One region of the Psychrobacillus sp. FSL K6-2836 genome, then DNA from elsewhere that is predicted to be linked to it. Evidence: riboswitches for the same ligand, from Rfam matches in the RefSeq annotation. Region 1 holds a riboswitch; each other region holds the start of a gene.

The links. Region 1 has a riboswitch for cyclic di-GMP ahead of MKY37_RS18770 (prepilin-type N-terminal cleavage/methylation domain-containing protein). Riboswitches for the same ligand answer to the same signal wherever they lie in the genome.
Region 2: it holds a riboswitch for cyclic di-GMP, as region 1 does, so the genes downstream of both, MKY37_RS01985 (hypothetical protein) here and MKY37_RS18770 (prepilin-type N-terminal cleavage/methylation domain-containing protein) in region 1, are expected to answer to the same signal.
Region 3: it holds a riboswitch for cyclic di-GMP, as region 1 does, so the genes downstream of both, MKY37_RS06175 (DUF5305 family protein) here and MKY37_RS18770 (prepilin-type N-terminal cleavage/methylation domain-containing protein) in region 1, are expected to answer to the same signal.

What each region holds. Positions count from the first base shown of each region.
Region 1 covers NZ_JBBOOM010000001.1:3,880,983-3,886,023, reverse strand. Annotated here, with positions in the region: gene MKY37_RS18785 (LysM peptidoglycan-binding domain-containing protein) at 1-756, opposite strand, end outside; gene MKY37_RS18780 (PilN domain-containing protein) at 753-1,349, opposite strand; gene pilM (type IV pilus biogenesis protein PilM) at 1,361-2,332, opposite strand; gene MKY37_RS18770 (prepilin-type N-terminal cleavage/methylation domain-containing protein) at 2,581-3,102, opposite strand; cyclic di-GMP riboswitch class II at 3,127-3,210, opposite strand; gene MKY37_RS18765 (type II secretion system F family protein) at 3,279-4,487, opposite strand; gene MKY37_RS18760 (type IV pilus twitching motility protein PilT) at 4,487-5,041, opposite strand, start outside.
Region 2 covers NZ_JBBOOM010000001.1:387,316-392,356, reverse strand. Annotated here, with positions in the region: gene MKY37_RS01995 (GNAT family N-acetyltransferase) at 1-30, opposite strand, end outside; gene MKY37_RS01990 (LTA synthase family protein) at 1,008-2,978, opposite strand; cyclic di-GMP riboswitch class I at 3,730-3,816, shown strand; gene MKY37_RS01985 (hypothetical protein) at 3,910-4,278, shown strand; gene MKY37_RS01980 (hypothetical protein) at 4,336-5,041, shown strand, end outside.
Region 3 covers NZ_JBBOOM010000001.1:1,320,315-1,325,355, forward strand. Annotated here, with positions in the region: gene MKY37_RS06165 (response regulator transcription factor) at 1-431, opposite strand, end outside; gene MKY37_RS06170 (sensor histidine kinase) at 431-2,035, opposite strand; gene MKY37_RS06175 (DUF5305 family protein) at 2,076-2,360, opposite strand; cyclic di-GMP riboswitch class II at 2,690-2,773, opposite strand; gene MKY37_RS06180 (S8 family serine peptidase) at 4,180-5,041, opposite strand, start outside.

The sequences.
Region 1 (5,041 bases):
TGATGGAGCTTGTTGTTCCTCTATAACATCATATATTGGATTGTCTTTATTAGAGACAGGTGGTATAACTAATCCAAACTTATTGGCTACTTCTGTGATTAATGGTGCGTAATATGTAGACATTACTACACTGTATTCAAGATGATCTTCCTGAGGTCCTGGTAACACTTCCCCTTCTTCATACCCTTGAAATGAAAAAGATTCAACCACATAAATGCGTGGGTTTTTACGTATATTTTCTAAAAACTTTGTCAAAGCCTCGAAGTCTTTTGATAATACCGTTAAGGATATAGAAATTGCTTCTAATCCTTCAGGCGGTATAACTACTTCCTCTGCAGTGATTAACTCTCCATTTATGTTATCTAAACTAGACGGTGCTTCCTCTGTTAATTGCTCAGCAAGTGAAGTATCTTCTTCTAGTGAAACTGGTTGCTTCTCTTTCTGCAAGTCAGAAAAAGCTGCATTCAATATAATACTATCCGAGCCAACTGCTGCACCTTCCAAATCTAGCACGATGGAATCTACCAACTGTTCAACAGGAACCTTTACAACAAGTTCTGCTAAATCTTGTTGTAATTCTTCCGTATCGATTTCCGTCGTTTGTTCAGATTTTACATTTGTCAGTTGCTTTTCTAAAGTAACATTATGTTCTTTCATAGTAGAAAATGAAGTGAAATAATATAGCCCACCAAAAATAAGTATAAGTAGTATTCCTATCATAATCGTTAACCAATGTCGCTTCTGGAAATGAATCATGAGGAAGGCACCTCCTCATCTGCTGCTTGTTTTAAACTTTCTATGTCTATTATAATTTCATAGATTGCTTCTACTCGGAGCTGAAACTGTTGCGTATCACTAACAGCAGTATTTTCAAGCTCTGTATTAGTAGCTAGAGATATTATGGTTGCATCCAGCACATAGGGCGAAGCTTTCAGCGTTGTTAAATAATGCGCTGCTTCAGCATTAGATTCAAACTGTCCTGTAAGTGATACAGAAGAATTATTAATAGTATAAGTAAATAATTTGATAAAACCACGTTCCGGGAAACTTTGTGATAAATGCATTAACAAAAATACAGTAGGAACTGGTCTAGTCTCTGCCCACTCTACAAGACTTTTTAACTGCTCTTTATCAGATATACTACTCGCTATATTTTGTTGCTCTGTTTGCTGCAACAATAACTCATTCTCTAAATTGGATTCTAATTGTTGTTCGACAGACTTCTCTTGATTATGTAAGGAATACAGAAAAAAGACCACGAACAAAACAACTACAGTTAGTATAATTGCAACAACAAACCACTCTATTTTTCTCGTTTTCTTTTGAAGTAAGTTAATATCTATATACATTATCTAATCACCTATTTCCAAGAAAGTCCAACAAGCTCTGCAAAAGAAGCAGGAATATGGACACCATCTTTTGTCGCCCATTTGTCGCCCGTCATTTGATACACAGCTAATAGTTCATTCGTCTGTAGATTAGAAGCAATTTTAGGGAGCAGTGGATGATCGCCTGTAATACAAATCGTATCAATAGCGTGTTTCCCATTTCGTAAATTATATAAATAAAATGATTGCAGTCGAGCTACTTCTTTCTCTATGATAGCAAGATGACCCTCTAGCACCATTTCATTTCCATCTACTTGAATATATTGAAATCCAGTGCGTGTCTCGTATCCTGAAAAGGACTCAAATGGTCGAATACCCATTGTTCGCACATAAACTGGTTTATGATCATTAAACATACTTAACTGCATAACATCTAATTCTAAGTGAATTAGTAGAACATGGGCGGATTCTTCTATCTTGTTCATTTCTGCAAATAAACGATATAAACTTAAAAAAGGAACATCAATAATAACCGGTCTTAGCTTTGCTTTTGTTAAAATCCTCTCAATCATATTGACATCTTTTTCAGGAACAGCAAGGGCAATCACTTCATCTTTCCCCATTGCTCGATTATCGCCTACAATTTCTATAATAGGATCGGAAAAAGGTAGATGAAAAGATTCTCCTAGTTCCAAATATAAATGACCTTTCCATTCACTTGGAGGAACGGATTGGGGAATTGTAGTGGAACGCAAAAGCAAATCATGTTGAGAAAAAGAGAAAAAAGTAGGTAAACCTTGAAGTTTATGCTTTTTGATAATAGACGTCAATTGCTGAATAAGTCGTTCTTCATGTACTATCTGACCTGACTGAAAAGTCCCCTCTTCAATAACTTGTTGTATAAACTTAATATATTCATTCTTCCTCCCACCAACTAAAATACGTATGTATCTTTGGGTAAACGTAATAAAAACAGCAGGTTGTGATTTCCAATATGTAAACATTCATGTCCCTGCCTTTCTTATAAAGTGAAACTTCAATCAGTGGGGGTTTTCTTCATCCCCCACTGATTGTTAGTTGAACCATTTGGGCGTTTACGGGCAGTTGTCTCCCACTTATGCTTTGTTGCTTTGGCCAAGCCTTGAAGTGGGAGTATTACTGCCCGTTAATGCGGGATAAAAACTATAAATATAAGTATAATAGCCCCGTGCACGAATGCATAGGGCTATTTATAAAGTTTATTGTTAGAATGTTATGAAATAGTAGATGCTGAACCCGCTGTTCCCGTTTTGCCTACAGCTTCTCTACCTACATTATTTAAAGTTTCTTCAGAAATTGTCGTAAAATAAGTTTTCGCACCAGTACCTGAGCCTTTTAATGTAATTTTATATACTTTAGCTGTACTATCATAAGTCACCACAGATGTGGTACCATCATAAGCGACATTACTTTGGGGATCTTTTGGAACAGAATCTAGAAACCCTGCATTCACTAATTCGGTAACAGTAACATTTGTAGGAGTGGTTCCTTTTAATCTTTCACTAACTTTTACAGGAGTAGTTCCAACAGTAGCATTTGAAGCCTCAGCTAGTTTAGCAGCGTTAATTATTAATAATGCATTTGCAACATGGGCATCTTTCTTCGAATTCTCAATAATTCCTGAGATTGACGGAATCGCAATCGCTGCAATAATCCCTAAAATAACTACAACTGCTAATAATTCAATTAGCGTTAAACCTTTTTCATTCTTAATCGTTTTCAACCATTTTTTCATTTTTTTCTCCCCTTACTACAAATTATTTGCATGGGTGGGTGCACTACTTGCTCCTAATCGTCTAAGTGCCCAAATATTCGACAATTATTCTTCGCTTCCAATACATCTATTATTAATAATATCGGTTAAAACTACTAAAATATCAAGTGTTTTCACATAGTTCTTTTAACCCTATTTCATTGAACTTCTGAAAAGATTGAAAACATAGGAATCATTATAGCTGCCACGATTCCTCCAATTACTACAGCCAAAAACAAAATCATCGCCGGTTCTATAAGTGACTTCAATCTTTCAGCAGAAGTATCGACTTCTTGCTCATAAAAATCCGCTACCTTTGCAAGCATAAAATCGAGCGTCCCAGATTTTTCGCCAAGAACAATCATTTGTGATACAAATGAAGGAATTGCCCAATGTCCCACCATAGGAGTTGCTAAAGAGTTACCTTCTTGAACACTTTTACTAGCGTTTTCAATAATTTCTTCAATAACCGCATTTCCCACAACTTTGCGTACGACTAATAACGATTGAGTCACCGGAACGCTAGCGGCATATAAACTACTTAAAGTTCTTGTCATTCGAGCAAGAGTTGACTTTTGAACAACAGGACCGAAAATTGGTAATCTAAGTATTATACTGTGAGCTAAGTATCGATATGGATCACGCTTTATTAGAACACTTACTGCGATACTTATTCCAACTATTAATAATAGAGCTACCCACCACCAAGTTTGAAAAATAGCACTTAAATCCAATAGAAATTTCGTTATGAATGGCAATTCTGCTCCAAAAGAAGTAAACATGCTCGCAAATCTTGGAACGATAAAACCTATCATGAAAATAACAACACCTATGGCAACGATACCAAGCACTGCTGGATACATCATTGCAGACTGTACTTTTTGTTTCGTTTCATTTTGTTTTTCATAATATACTGCTAACTGATCTAAAATCTCGTCAAATTGTCCTCCAGCCTCTCCAGCCTTCAACATATTCGTAAATAACACAGGGAACACTTTAGGATGCTGCTCTGCCGCTACCGAAAAAGGATGACCTTCTTTGAGATCTTCCTCAATATCTGCTAAAACTTGCTTCAAATTTTTATGAGAAGTTTGATCCTTTAAAATCGCAGTCGCATCTAATATGGATATACCCGCTTTAATGAGAGTCGAAAACTGGCGTATAAAAATAACTAAATCCTTGAAAGGAACTTTTCCACTACCTAAATTTAATTCTTGATACAAAAAACCTGTTTTCTTCATAATCTCACGAGCGGCTATACCTTTTTTACGAAGTTTTAATTTTGCATCATCAGCTGTTGGAGCACGCATGATACCTCTGACTATTTCTCCTTTTTTATCTCTACCACTGTATTGAAAGTAAGCCATTAAATCATCTTCTCCGCAAAATAAGGTTCTAGCTGTTCCGAAGTAACTAACTTCCCTTTAGCTAGTCGTTCTAATTCACTTTCCATTGTTTGCATCCCCATTGATTTGCTTGACTGTATAACAGAATGAATTTGATGGATTTTTTCATTTCTAATTAAGTTTTTTACTGCTGGAACATTTAATAATATTTCAAATGCAGCTACTCTACCTTTCCCGCTAATGGATTGGAAAAGTCGCTGTGAAATCACCGCCTGAAGCACGGAAGCCAATTGAATTCTTACTTGCGGTTGCTGACTCGGCGGAAATACATCGATGATACGATCGATCGTCATGGATGCACTCGTTGTATGTAATGTAGCAAGTACTAGATGGCCAGTTTCTGCTGCAGTAATTGCCGTAGAAATAGTTTCTAAATCTCTCATTTCACCAACTAGTATTACGTCAGGATCTTGTCGTAGCGAAGCTCTCAATCCAGATGCAAAAGTTTTCGTGTCAAATCCCACTTCTCGTTGATTGATAATACAGGTGCCATGAGAATGTAAATATTCGATTGG
Region 2 (5,041 bases), 3.5 Mb from region 1:
TAAATGCTCCATTGTCTTAAACTTAATCATTTCATAACACCCCTTGTTAAAAAAAGTAGAATACATTTCTTTAGATGACTTCCCTATTTCAGAATAAGGAAATACTGGCTGCAAAACTGAATCATGAAGAATTCCTTCAATCATATCACAAAAAAATTTACAGCATGGGAAGTATTTAATTCATTTGAGATCTCTCCACTTTCTTGTAAAATGACTTATTAAGATCCCGTGAAAATTAGTTCTTCAAGAAATGAATAATGGCAATACTTAAGAAGGCCGCTACTTAATCGTTACAAAAAGAGGAGAGCGATTAAGGTCAGTATCAGTATTGACACTTCCTAACCATTTTCTGTGGTGTAGCATGGATTGCTAACAGGTGTTTAGTTTAAATATTCACTTTCCGAAATAACCAAAATAAAATTACTGCATAATTTAAAGTTAAAACCATAACATTGAGATACTAAATAAAATGTAAAAATCTTAAAGTACGATTGAATCTGTTACCAACTATAGTGTTATTGGACACAGACTAAAAAGAAATTGTAATTCTGTTGCCACGGACTTGTGTGAATTCTTACCACGGATCTACCAGGAAACAGTTATACTTAGTTATTTTTGAATTTAGGACTACCTCTGAAAAGTCATATAAATAGCGTTTGTTTCATGTTATTTCACCTATCACTATCATTTAAAGGAACTTTAGATGGGGGGGATTTAGAGAAATGATTCTGCAAAATCATGTGTACCCCATATTCCCACAATAATTTAATGAAAAAGTATTATTTAATTATTCTTAAAAAACATCGTTCAGTCGTGAGTTGACTTAATCGGTATGTATTTTAAAAAAGCTCAAAATCAGTTCAATAAATTAAACAAGACTAACTTTAGAACAACAAGAAAAAAAGGACTAATTCCTATTCGGAAATTAGTCCTTTAATCGTTATGCTAACTCCAACTCTTACTGCTTTCCAGTATGTGGAGTGTATTTGGCAACGCACTTCTTCAAATTAATTATTTTTTTCGTTATCAGTTTTTTCTGTTATATCCTTATTATAATTATACTGAGAAGGATCAACTTTAGTAAATCCAGACGGTGTATAGAATCTCAGCAGGTCACCATTTACCACTTTATCAGATAATTGTAATTTGTTATCTACTTCTTTCTTATACTCTTTAGCTTTTTCTAATTTATTTTCATCATCTAGTGGCAAACCAGTTGTTGCATCATAGAATTTCTCATTAATTGAGTAGATAGTAGGACTAACATAATCACCATTTCTAAAGGTTACTACATCATTATGCTCTACTGAGAGTAAGTCAGTACCAAATTGAACATAATTTTGTGAATCAATTCCTAGTAAATGTAATAAGGTTGGAAGAAGGTCTATTTGCCCTCCATAAGTATGATTGACTCCACCTTGCATTCCAGGAACGTGAATAATTAACGGTACACTTTGTAAATTTGTACTTTCGAAAGGTGTAATTTCTTTTCCAATGATTTGTTCCATAGCTTTATTATGATTTTCTGAAATACCGTAATGGTCACCATAAAAAACAAGCATACTGTTATCATATAAGCCTGACTTTTGTAATTCATCAATGAACTGTTCAATTGCTTCATCTGCATAACGAGCAGTTTGGAAATAATCATCTACACTTGCATCACCAGTATCAGCTTTACCAATTGTTGTTAAGTCTTGATTCATTTTATATGGATAATGGTTCCCAACCGTAATAAATTTCGAATAGAAAGGTTGAGGTAAAGTTTTTAAAAGATCTAATGATTGTTCAAAGAACGGTTTATCCAACAAGCCATATTCAGCCATATCTTCCTCAGATGTAGTGTCATAATAATTGGCATCAAAGAAATGGTCATAGCCGAATGATTTATAGATCTCGTTACGATTCCAAAAAGTTCCGTTATTACCATGGAATACAGCTGATGTATAACCATCCTCTTTTAAGATGGCGGGAGCTGCTTGATACGCATTCTGACCTTTTGTAATATATGCAGATCCTTGCGGTAAACCAAATAAAGAATTTTCAAGCATAAACTCAGCATCCGAAGTTTTACCTTGAGCTGTTTGATGGAAGAAGTTATCAAAGTATAGTGTGTTTGGATCTTTAGTTAATGAATTTAAAAATGGTGTTACTTCTTCACCGTTTAATTCATAGTTAATCAAAAAGTTTTGAAATGACTCCAAATGAATATAGATGACGTTCATTTCTTTTGCTGCACCAAAATATTCTGGGTTAGATTCTGCATAGTTAGATTTTGTATAGTTAATAACTTCTGTCATATCATCGCTATCAGCTAAAACCCTTTGGGAAGACGCCTTAATAGTTTCTTTAGCGTCATAAATAGTATAGTTATACATACCTAAATATTTAACAATATAGTTTCTATCAAAACCACGAGTTAATAACTGCGGACGATCAATGTTAGCTAGTCCTAAATTTAAAGCAGAGATTGCTATTACAAAAACAATTCCTACAATTGCTTGTCTGTATCCAATTCTACTATTATCTTTTTGGGTTTTTTTAGATAAACATAAGTAAATTAATAAAAATACATCAACAAAGAACAAAATATCGTAGGGTTTTAACAAAGAAATAACACTACCGCCTAAGTCTCCAAAGTTCTGTGTTTGAGTAATCGTTGGTAATGTAATAAAGTCACTAAAAAATCTATAATAAACTACATTTGCATATAAAAGAATGGACATAAGAGTGTAGATTACCACAAGTAAAGTATATTTTCCCCGTCCTTTGAAAATGAAAGGAGCTCCAAGAAATAACAAAGCAGAGCCAAGTGGATTTAACAATAAAAGGAATTGTTGAAGGAATCCTTCTACTCCTAAGTTAAATTGAGTTACTTGTGTGATATATGTTTTAATCCATAACATGAAAGCGGCTAATAAATATAGACTAGAAAACTTGCTTAAAAAAGCAGCTTTTTTATTATTTAAACTTTGCATTTTATCACCTTCCTATATAAATCTATTATTTAAGCTTAAGAATATTCTGGAAAAAATAATTTTAATATAATTTCATGAAGCTAATATACACTACATCTTTTGAAGTCATCTGTCAAGTGAAAATCTTCATACACCCCTCTATACCACAGCTATAGTTTAATATTTATCCTTGTTGTAATAGGTTCTATTGGTATATTTCAGTAAAAATTAAAGGGACGTTTTTTTGTGCCCCTACATATTGACTTCTTATGGGTTGATGAATTACTTTGAGGCAAAGGATACGGAAAGCAATTTTTATATAGTATAGAGGAATTTGCATGAGAGAATAGATGCAACTTCATTCTACTAAGTACACTTAGCTTTCAAACCCCCAATTTCTATCAAAAATATGGTTATATAGTAGTTGGTGTACAAAAAATCCTTTCAAAGGAAGACTTCCCATAAGTTAACCAAACTTATGGGAAGCTTTTTTTATTTCTTTCGTATTTGGGAAATATACATTCTTGATAGTTATCTAATCATCTAAATGCCAGAGTCTGTTTATCATTCCCGCAAGCGTAATTTTTTATAAAGAAATTATAAGTGATAGTTCAGACGGAATATTGGGAATTTTCAACGCATAAGGACGTTAGACTTGTTTTATGTTTGTGATATTTATAAATAAAAAATACTAGTGTCGACAAAAAATGATAAGTTCTTTATACTGTTATAGTGATGTGCGATTGTGAGTATAGTACTATTAAATGTTTAAAATTGAAAAAGGCAAACTTATCGAAAGATAAGGACGCAAAGCTACGAGTCTAAAATCCTCATGGATAATGATAGTCGGGTTGCCAAGAGTAATAAGCAACCATTCTTTGGCTACCCGTTATTAACTGGGGTAGCTTTTATTTATTAGACTCCCGAAAAAATAGGAAAAAGGAGATTAGAGATGATAGTAGTAGATAAAAGGAAATATAAAATGGCAATAAATGAGGTCACAAAGGAAGTTCAGGTACAGATTCATGGATTAATGAGAGCGGAAGATGCAGATGGTTACTTGATAGATTTACAGGATACGATCAATAAAGTATCAAGACAAGAGTATACGTTTGTTATCGATGGGACTCACCAAACACCCGTCCCATCAAAAGTTGTACCGCAGTTAGAACAAACGATGCAATTTTATTCTAGTTTAGGTTTTAAGGATATCCTTGTAGTAAAACCTTCATCTAAAATTGCTCAAGTGCAAATTAGGAATGCACTTGAAAGAATTGAGTTCACAGGTACATTTATCGATAAAGTACCTCATTCTATGTAATGTTAGGTTCATTAGAAAGGAAATTTTTATTTTATAATTTGAAGGGAAGATCAATAAGTGCAAACAACACAAGAATTGTATACATATGAAATTATAACGAAGGGACAAACTGCTTTAATTCAGAAAGCAGCTGAGTGTTTAGCTCGTTCATTTATTGGAGTGGATATTTCAGGAAAATGGGTTCAGGAACCGATGGTAGGTCAATTAAATTTAGGTTATGAAGATTTCTATAAATTTACCAAGGATTATTTAGACTCTACAATAGAGCTGGGGTATTGTGTAGTCGCTGAGGATATTCATAATAATGTTGTTGGTGTGCTTGCTGGCGATACAAATGCACCAGAGATTATCGGGGAAGATATATTTGAAGGTTCTTTTTATGATATGAATGTAATTCTGCGTGTTTTGGAAGATGTGGATAAACGTTTCATGGAAGATTATAAGAAGCGAAACGGAAAAGAAATCGAAGATGGAGAGTTATTACACCTATTCATGTTAGGAGTGATAGCTGAACATGACCGTCATGAAATTATTCAGCAATTAGGAAATAGATTGATGACAAAGGCATCGACACAAGGGGTGAAGGCTGTTCTAGGTGAAGCGACAAACCCTAAGTCGATACGTGTTATGGAAAAATATCACAACATGAAAAAATATAAAGATTCAGAAGGAAATTATATTGTTCATAAATATCAGGATAATAGTAAGTTGAACGGTATTCCTGTAAATGTAGCGGATGGAACATATATTCTTTTAAAGGAGC
Region 3 (5,041 bases), 2.6 Mb from region 1:
TGACCACTCTCATCTAACTGGTTTTTCTCTTTCATCATTAAATCTAAAACGGTTGGATCGTAGTATTTACGACCTTTCCTAATCATTTGCAGTGCATGCATGAGTTCTTCTGGCAGTGCTTCCTTCAGCAAATAACCAGCAACTCCTATTTCTTTTGCTTTTTTAAAGTCTTCCTCGTTGGTGGAGGATGTAAGTATGACAAATTTGCTCTTAATACCTAAGCGAATTGCTTCTGTTATTAGTTCGATCCCTGATTCCTCTCCTAGACGAAGATCTACTATTGCTATATCTGGTTTTACTGCATTTAATAGTTCGATAGCTTCTCTCCTATTAGTAGCTTCTCCAAGTACTTTCAAAGATCCGCTTAAGGAAAATAGTGAATTCAACCCTCTCCGAATTAATGGATGATCGTCAATTATAACAACTGTCATTATCCAAACACCTCTTGTTTTTTGTGTGATTTTATATGTGGAATATCAATCTGTATGGTAGTTCCCATTTTATAAGGTGTCCCTATTTCAAATGTACCACCTAAGGAATGTACAATATTTTGCATATTAGATAATCCAATTCCTTGTTCTTTCATAGACCTAGTCTTCGTCTGAATACCTATTCCATTATCCTTAATGACTAGGTAGGTTCTCTCTTCCTCCAAAGCTAGCGTTACTTCGATAAGTGTACACCTACCGTGTCGAACCGCATTTCCACATGCTTCACAAATGATTCGATATAGCCCATTCTTTGTATTTGCTGAAATAGATGATTCATTGCCTGTAATATCGTAAGCAATGCGTATGTCATTTAACTTTGCGTATTCCACCAAATAATTTTCGATAAGGACAAGAAATGGTTCCTCTCCTTTTTTTACTGTACTTAATCGATAAATAGAGGCTCGCAGCTCTTTCATCGTCGTATTAGCTGTCTGTGACAAAAATTCAAATTCCTGCTCTAATTCGTTAGTTGTAATATTCCGACTCTTAACTCGTAAACTATGCAATGAATAGACAATTCCAAATAATCGCTGTGATACGCTATCATGCATTTCATTGGCAATTCGGTTCTGCTCTTCGCTAATCGTCAGCTGATCCATCATATGATCCATATGAATTCTCTCTAGCATCATTTCACTAAGCTCCACGAGAAATTCGAATGTGCGGTGGAGTAAGAATGTGTTTTGTATTTCTGTATTAGAAGTAACTTTTACACCTATTACTCCTATATATTTGGTTGTCCTAATAACCTTCATCCAATACTGTTCGTTATGGTACGTATGGGTAAAAGCATCCTTTTGTTTTCGTAGATGATCCCAATCTTTTGTTAAATCCATTTCTAGATTTCTATTGGTTGTTTCATTTGATATATAGCTTTTTTGAAAGGCATGATCCGTTATCCAAAAGAAGGCGGTATGCTTTTGCAAGCATTTCATCAATGTCATCGTCATGGCGTCTGTTAGCTTTTTTGGACTTTTATGGGACGAAAAATTTTCTAACATATGGTAAAGGGACATGATATGCTCTAATGTCTCCTGGTATTTTTCATTCGTATTCGCTAGTTTCCCATTTACTTGAAGTAGTTCCTTCGTTAGTCCCGAAAATAAACTAGCAAGTAATGTGATCAATATACAAACGAGATAAAAATAGGATTGGTCTTCTAAAACGACGATTATGCTATCATTCCGATTAGCGATAAATGTAGCAGTCGCAAGATAAAACGTTAATGTCATCCAACTAAATCTAGGGGTTAAAAGGATAGCAGCTACAAGAACGGGATTCAATGCATACCAGATAAATGGGCTTGAAATGCCACCAGTTGGGATGAGCAGCAATGTCACACCAAGCGTCTCTATTAAAACAATCATTTTCACTATATTCGTATGCTCCAAATATCGCCGCTGTAAATCTGTTAAAATCCATGCAGCTACGCCTAATGCCGCAACAACACCGGCTTTAAAAACAAGCGAAGGCTGATGTCCAACTAAATAGAAAAACGAAGTCAATATTAGGGAAATATAGCGGTAAAGTAATAATAAGTTCAAATTACTCGATGGATTCTTTTTTAAAAATGTATAAACCAGATTAGCTATTCGCATATGCACTACTATTGGCTGGTTCAATTGTAGTATTCCGTACTAGCTCTCTACTCGCAGTCTCATAATTATATATACAATCGCCATCTACTATAAAAAATACCGGACGTCCCTCTTCACGATTCTTGTTTAAAAATATCGGAAGCTCCTTATCATCAGCCAATTGAAGAATCGATCTAAACGAATTCAACCTAATAACCGCTCTCGGTGCACCTTTGATGTCCTGCGTCACTGTAATAATTCGTTTTCCATATTTTTTATTGATAGTGTCCACCTCCGATTTAAATGGTTTTACTCTATTGTTTATAGTGCAGTGTAGTGGGAAGTACCTCTACTAATGAAGTCGTTTTGTTGATAGTTCCACTCTATCTATTACGATATTATTTCTCGTTTTTTTGGTGATTATGATATTTTTTCTTCATTATACTTATTCGGATTACTGCATCTTTCTCTTCTGTTATTGCCTTAACGCTGTATCCCTTTCTAGTTGGACAGTTGAGGATGAGCCTGACACAGCAACTAGCGTTTTGATGATAAATCTTTTTTTCAACCTGTCACCTCCATCTCATAATAAAGACCCAATTAAATCGAGCTCACGCTCAAGTTTAATCAGGTCGGTTGCACCAATTACTCCATACTTCTTAGGTGCCCAAATACAAGAAGTATTTCACAGTATCCTTGTTAAAATATGCTATTTCTTATGCCATTATAACCAAGTTTCATCAAAAAAATACGTCATTTCATGCGGTTATGAAGGTTCTATTTTTGTCTAATAACAATATGTCGTGTCTCATCCTGTTTACCACTTCACATTATATGTTTGAAAATCCATTCTATGTATCGTAAAGCTGTCGTTTAGTATTATTATTTAATTTGAGTTCCGGTTTGACCGGTACTTGCTCTCGCTTGTTGGATACTTGCTCTCCATGGGGGACGGTACTTGGGGTTTGATGGTGTTTACTTGCGGTTCTACTTGGGTTACTTGCGCTCGAGGGGGATTTACTTGCGAAACGGGGATTTATTCCATTTTTAAAGATCTAGGGAATAGGATTTCTATGTAATTAGCAATTTGACCGGTACTTGCTCTCGCTTGTTGGATACTTGCTCTCGATGGGACGGTACTTGCGGTTTGGTCGGGTTTACTTGTGGTTCTACTTGGGTTACTTGCGCTCATAGGGATTTACTTGCGGAACGGGAATTTATTCCATTGTTAAAGATCTAGGGAAAAGGATTTCGATATAATTTGCAGTTTGACCGGTACTTGCTCTCGCTTGTTGGATACTTGCTCTCCATGGGTTGGTACTTGCGGTTTGATGGTGTTTACTTGCGGTTCTACTTGGGTTACTTGCGCTCGAGGGGGATTTACTTGCGGAACGAGAATTTATTACATTTTGTAATTAGCAATTTAACCGGTACTTGCTCTCCATGGGACGGTACTTGCGGTTTGGCGGTGTTTACTTGCGGTTCTACTTGGGTTACTTGCGCTCGATAGGGATTTACTTGCGGAACGGGAATTTATTGCATTTTTAAAGATCTAGGGAAAAGGATTTCGATATAATTAGCAATTTGACCGGTAACTTGCTCTCGATTGTTGGATACTTGCTCTCGATGTGGTTGTATTTGCGGTTTGGTGGTGTTTACTTGCGGTTCTACTTGGGTTACTTGCGCTCGAGGGGGATTTACTTGCGGAACGGGAATTTATTCCATTTTTAAAGATCTGGGAAAAAGGATTTCGATATAATTAGCAATTAGACCGGTACTTGCTCTCGGTTGTTGGATACTTGCTCTCGATGGGCTTGTACTTGCGGTTTGGCGGTGTTTACTTGCGGTTCTTCTTGGGTTACTTGCGCTCGATAGGGATTTACTTGCGGTATGGGAATTTAAACCATTTTTAATGATCTGGGAAAAAGGATTTCGATATAATTAGCAATTTGGCCGTTATTTGCGCTCGCTTGTTGGATACTTGCTCTCCATGGGTTGGTACTTGCGGTTTGGTGGTGTTTACTTGCGGAACGGGAATTTATTCCATTTTTATTATTAAAAGTTTAACTCTCCTCCCGTCCAATCGGACAGAAGGAGAGTTTTTTAGTTCATTATTTTAAGCCACCCATAAAGTTTGTGAAGATTTTTGCAGCTTGAGCACGAGTTGTTGGATTTGATGGGTTAAATTTACCGTCAGATCCATCTACTACTTGTAGCTCATATAGCATAGAGATTGCATTGATCGTTTCTTCGTCATAGGCAGCGATATCTGAGAATGGTGCTATTTTAGTAGCCGTGTACTTTTTGCCTGTTTTGAATGCATATGCGCGTTCAATCATTAATGCAAGCTGTGCACGCGTTACTTTTTCAGAAGGCTTAAATTTACCATTATCTCCTTTGATAATGCCGTATTTATAGCCTGCAGCAATTTCTGATTTTGTTTCAGCTGCATAATTAGTGATATCTTCAAACGGTGCTACTTCTTGTGTTTCTAATTTTAATGCACGAACGATTAATGAAGCCGCTTGAGCACGTGTTAGAGATTGCTCTGGTCTGAATGAGCCATCTGGGTATCCTTTCATATAGCCAAATTGTGCAGCTTTTTGGATATAATCTGCTGCCCAATGTTTAGCAGGTACGTCTGTAAATATAATTGGTGCTGGCGTTGGTGTCACTGGTGGTGTAGGTTTTACTGGATCTGGTTTAGTTGGACTTGGATTCGATGTGCCTGGGTTAGATGGGCCAGAGCCTCCACCACCATCTCCACCTCCAGGATTTCCTGGGTTTGTTGGTGGATTTGTAACTGTAACGTTTACAGTTTTTTCATTGTCACCATATTTTACAGTAATAGTTGTTTGACCTGCTGCTTTAGCAGTAACTAAACCTTCTGTTACAGTAACCACTTTTGGATCCGCTACTGTATACGTAGCTTCTTTTGTTACATCCTTAACTGTGTCTGACTCGAATGTACCG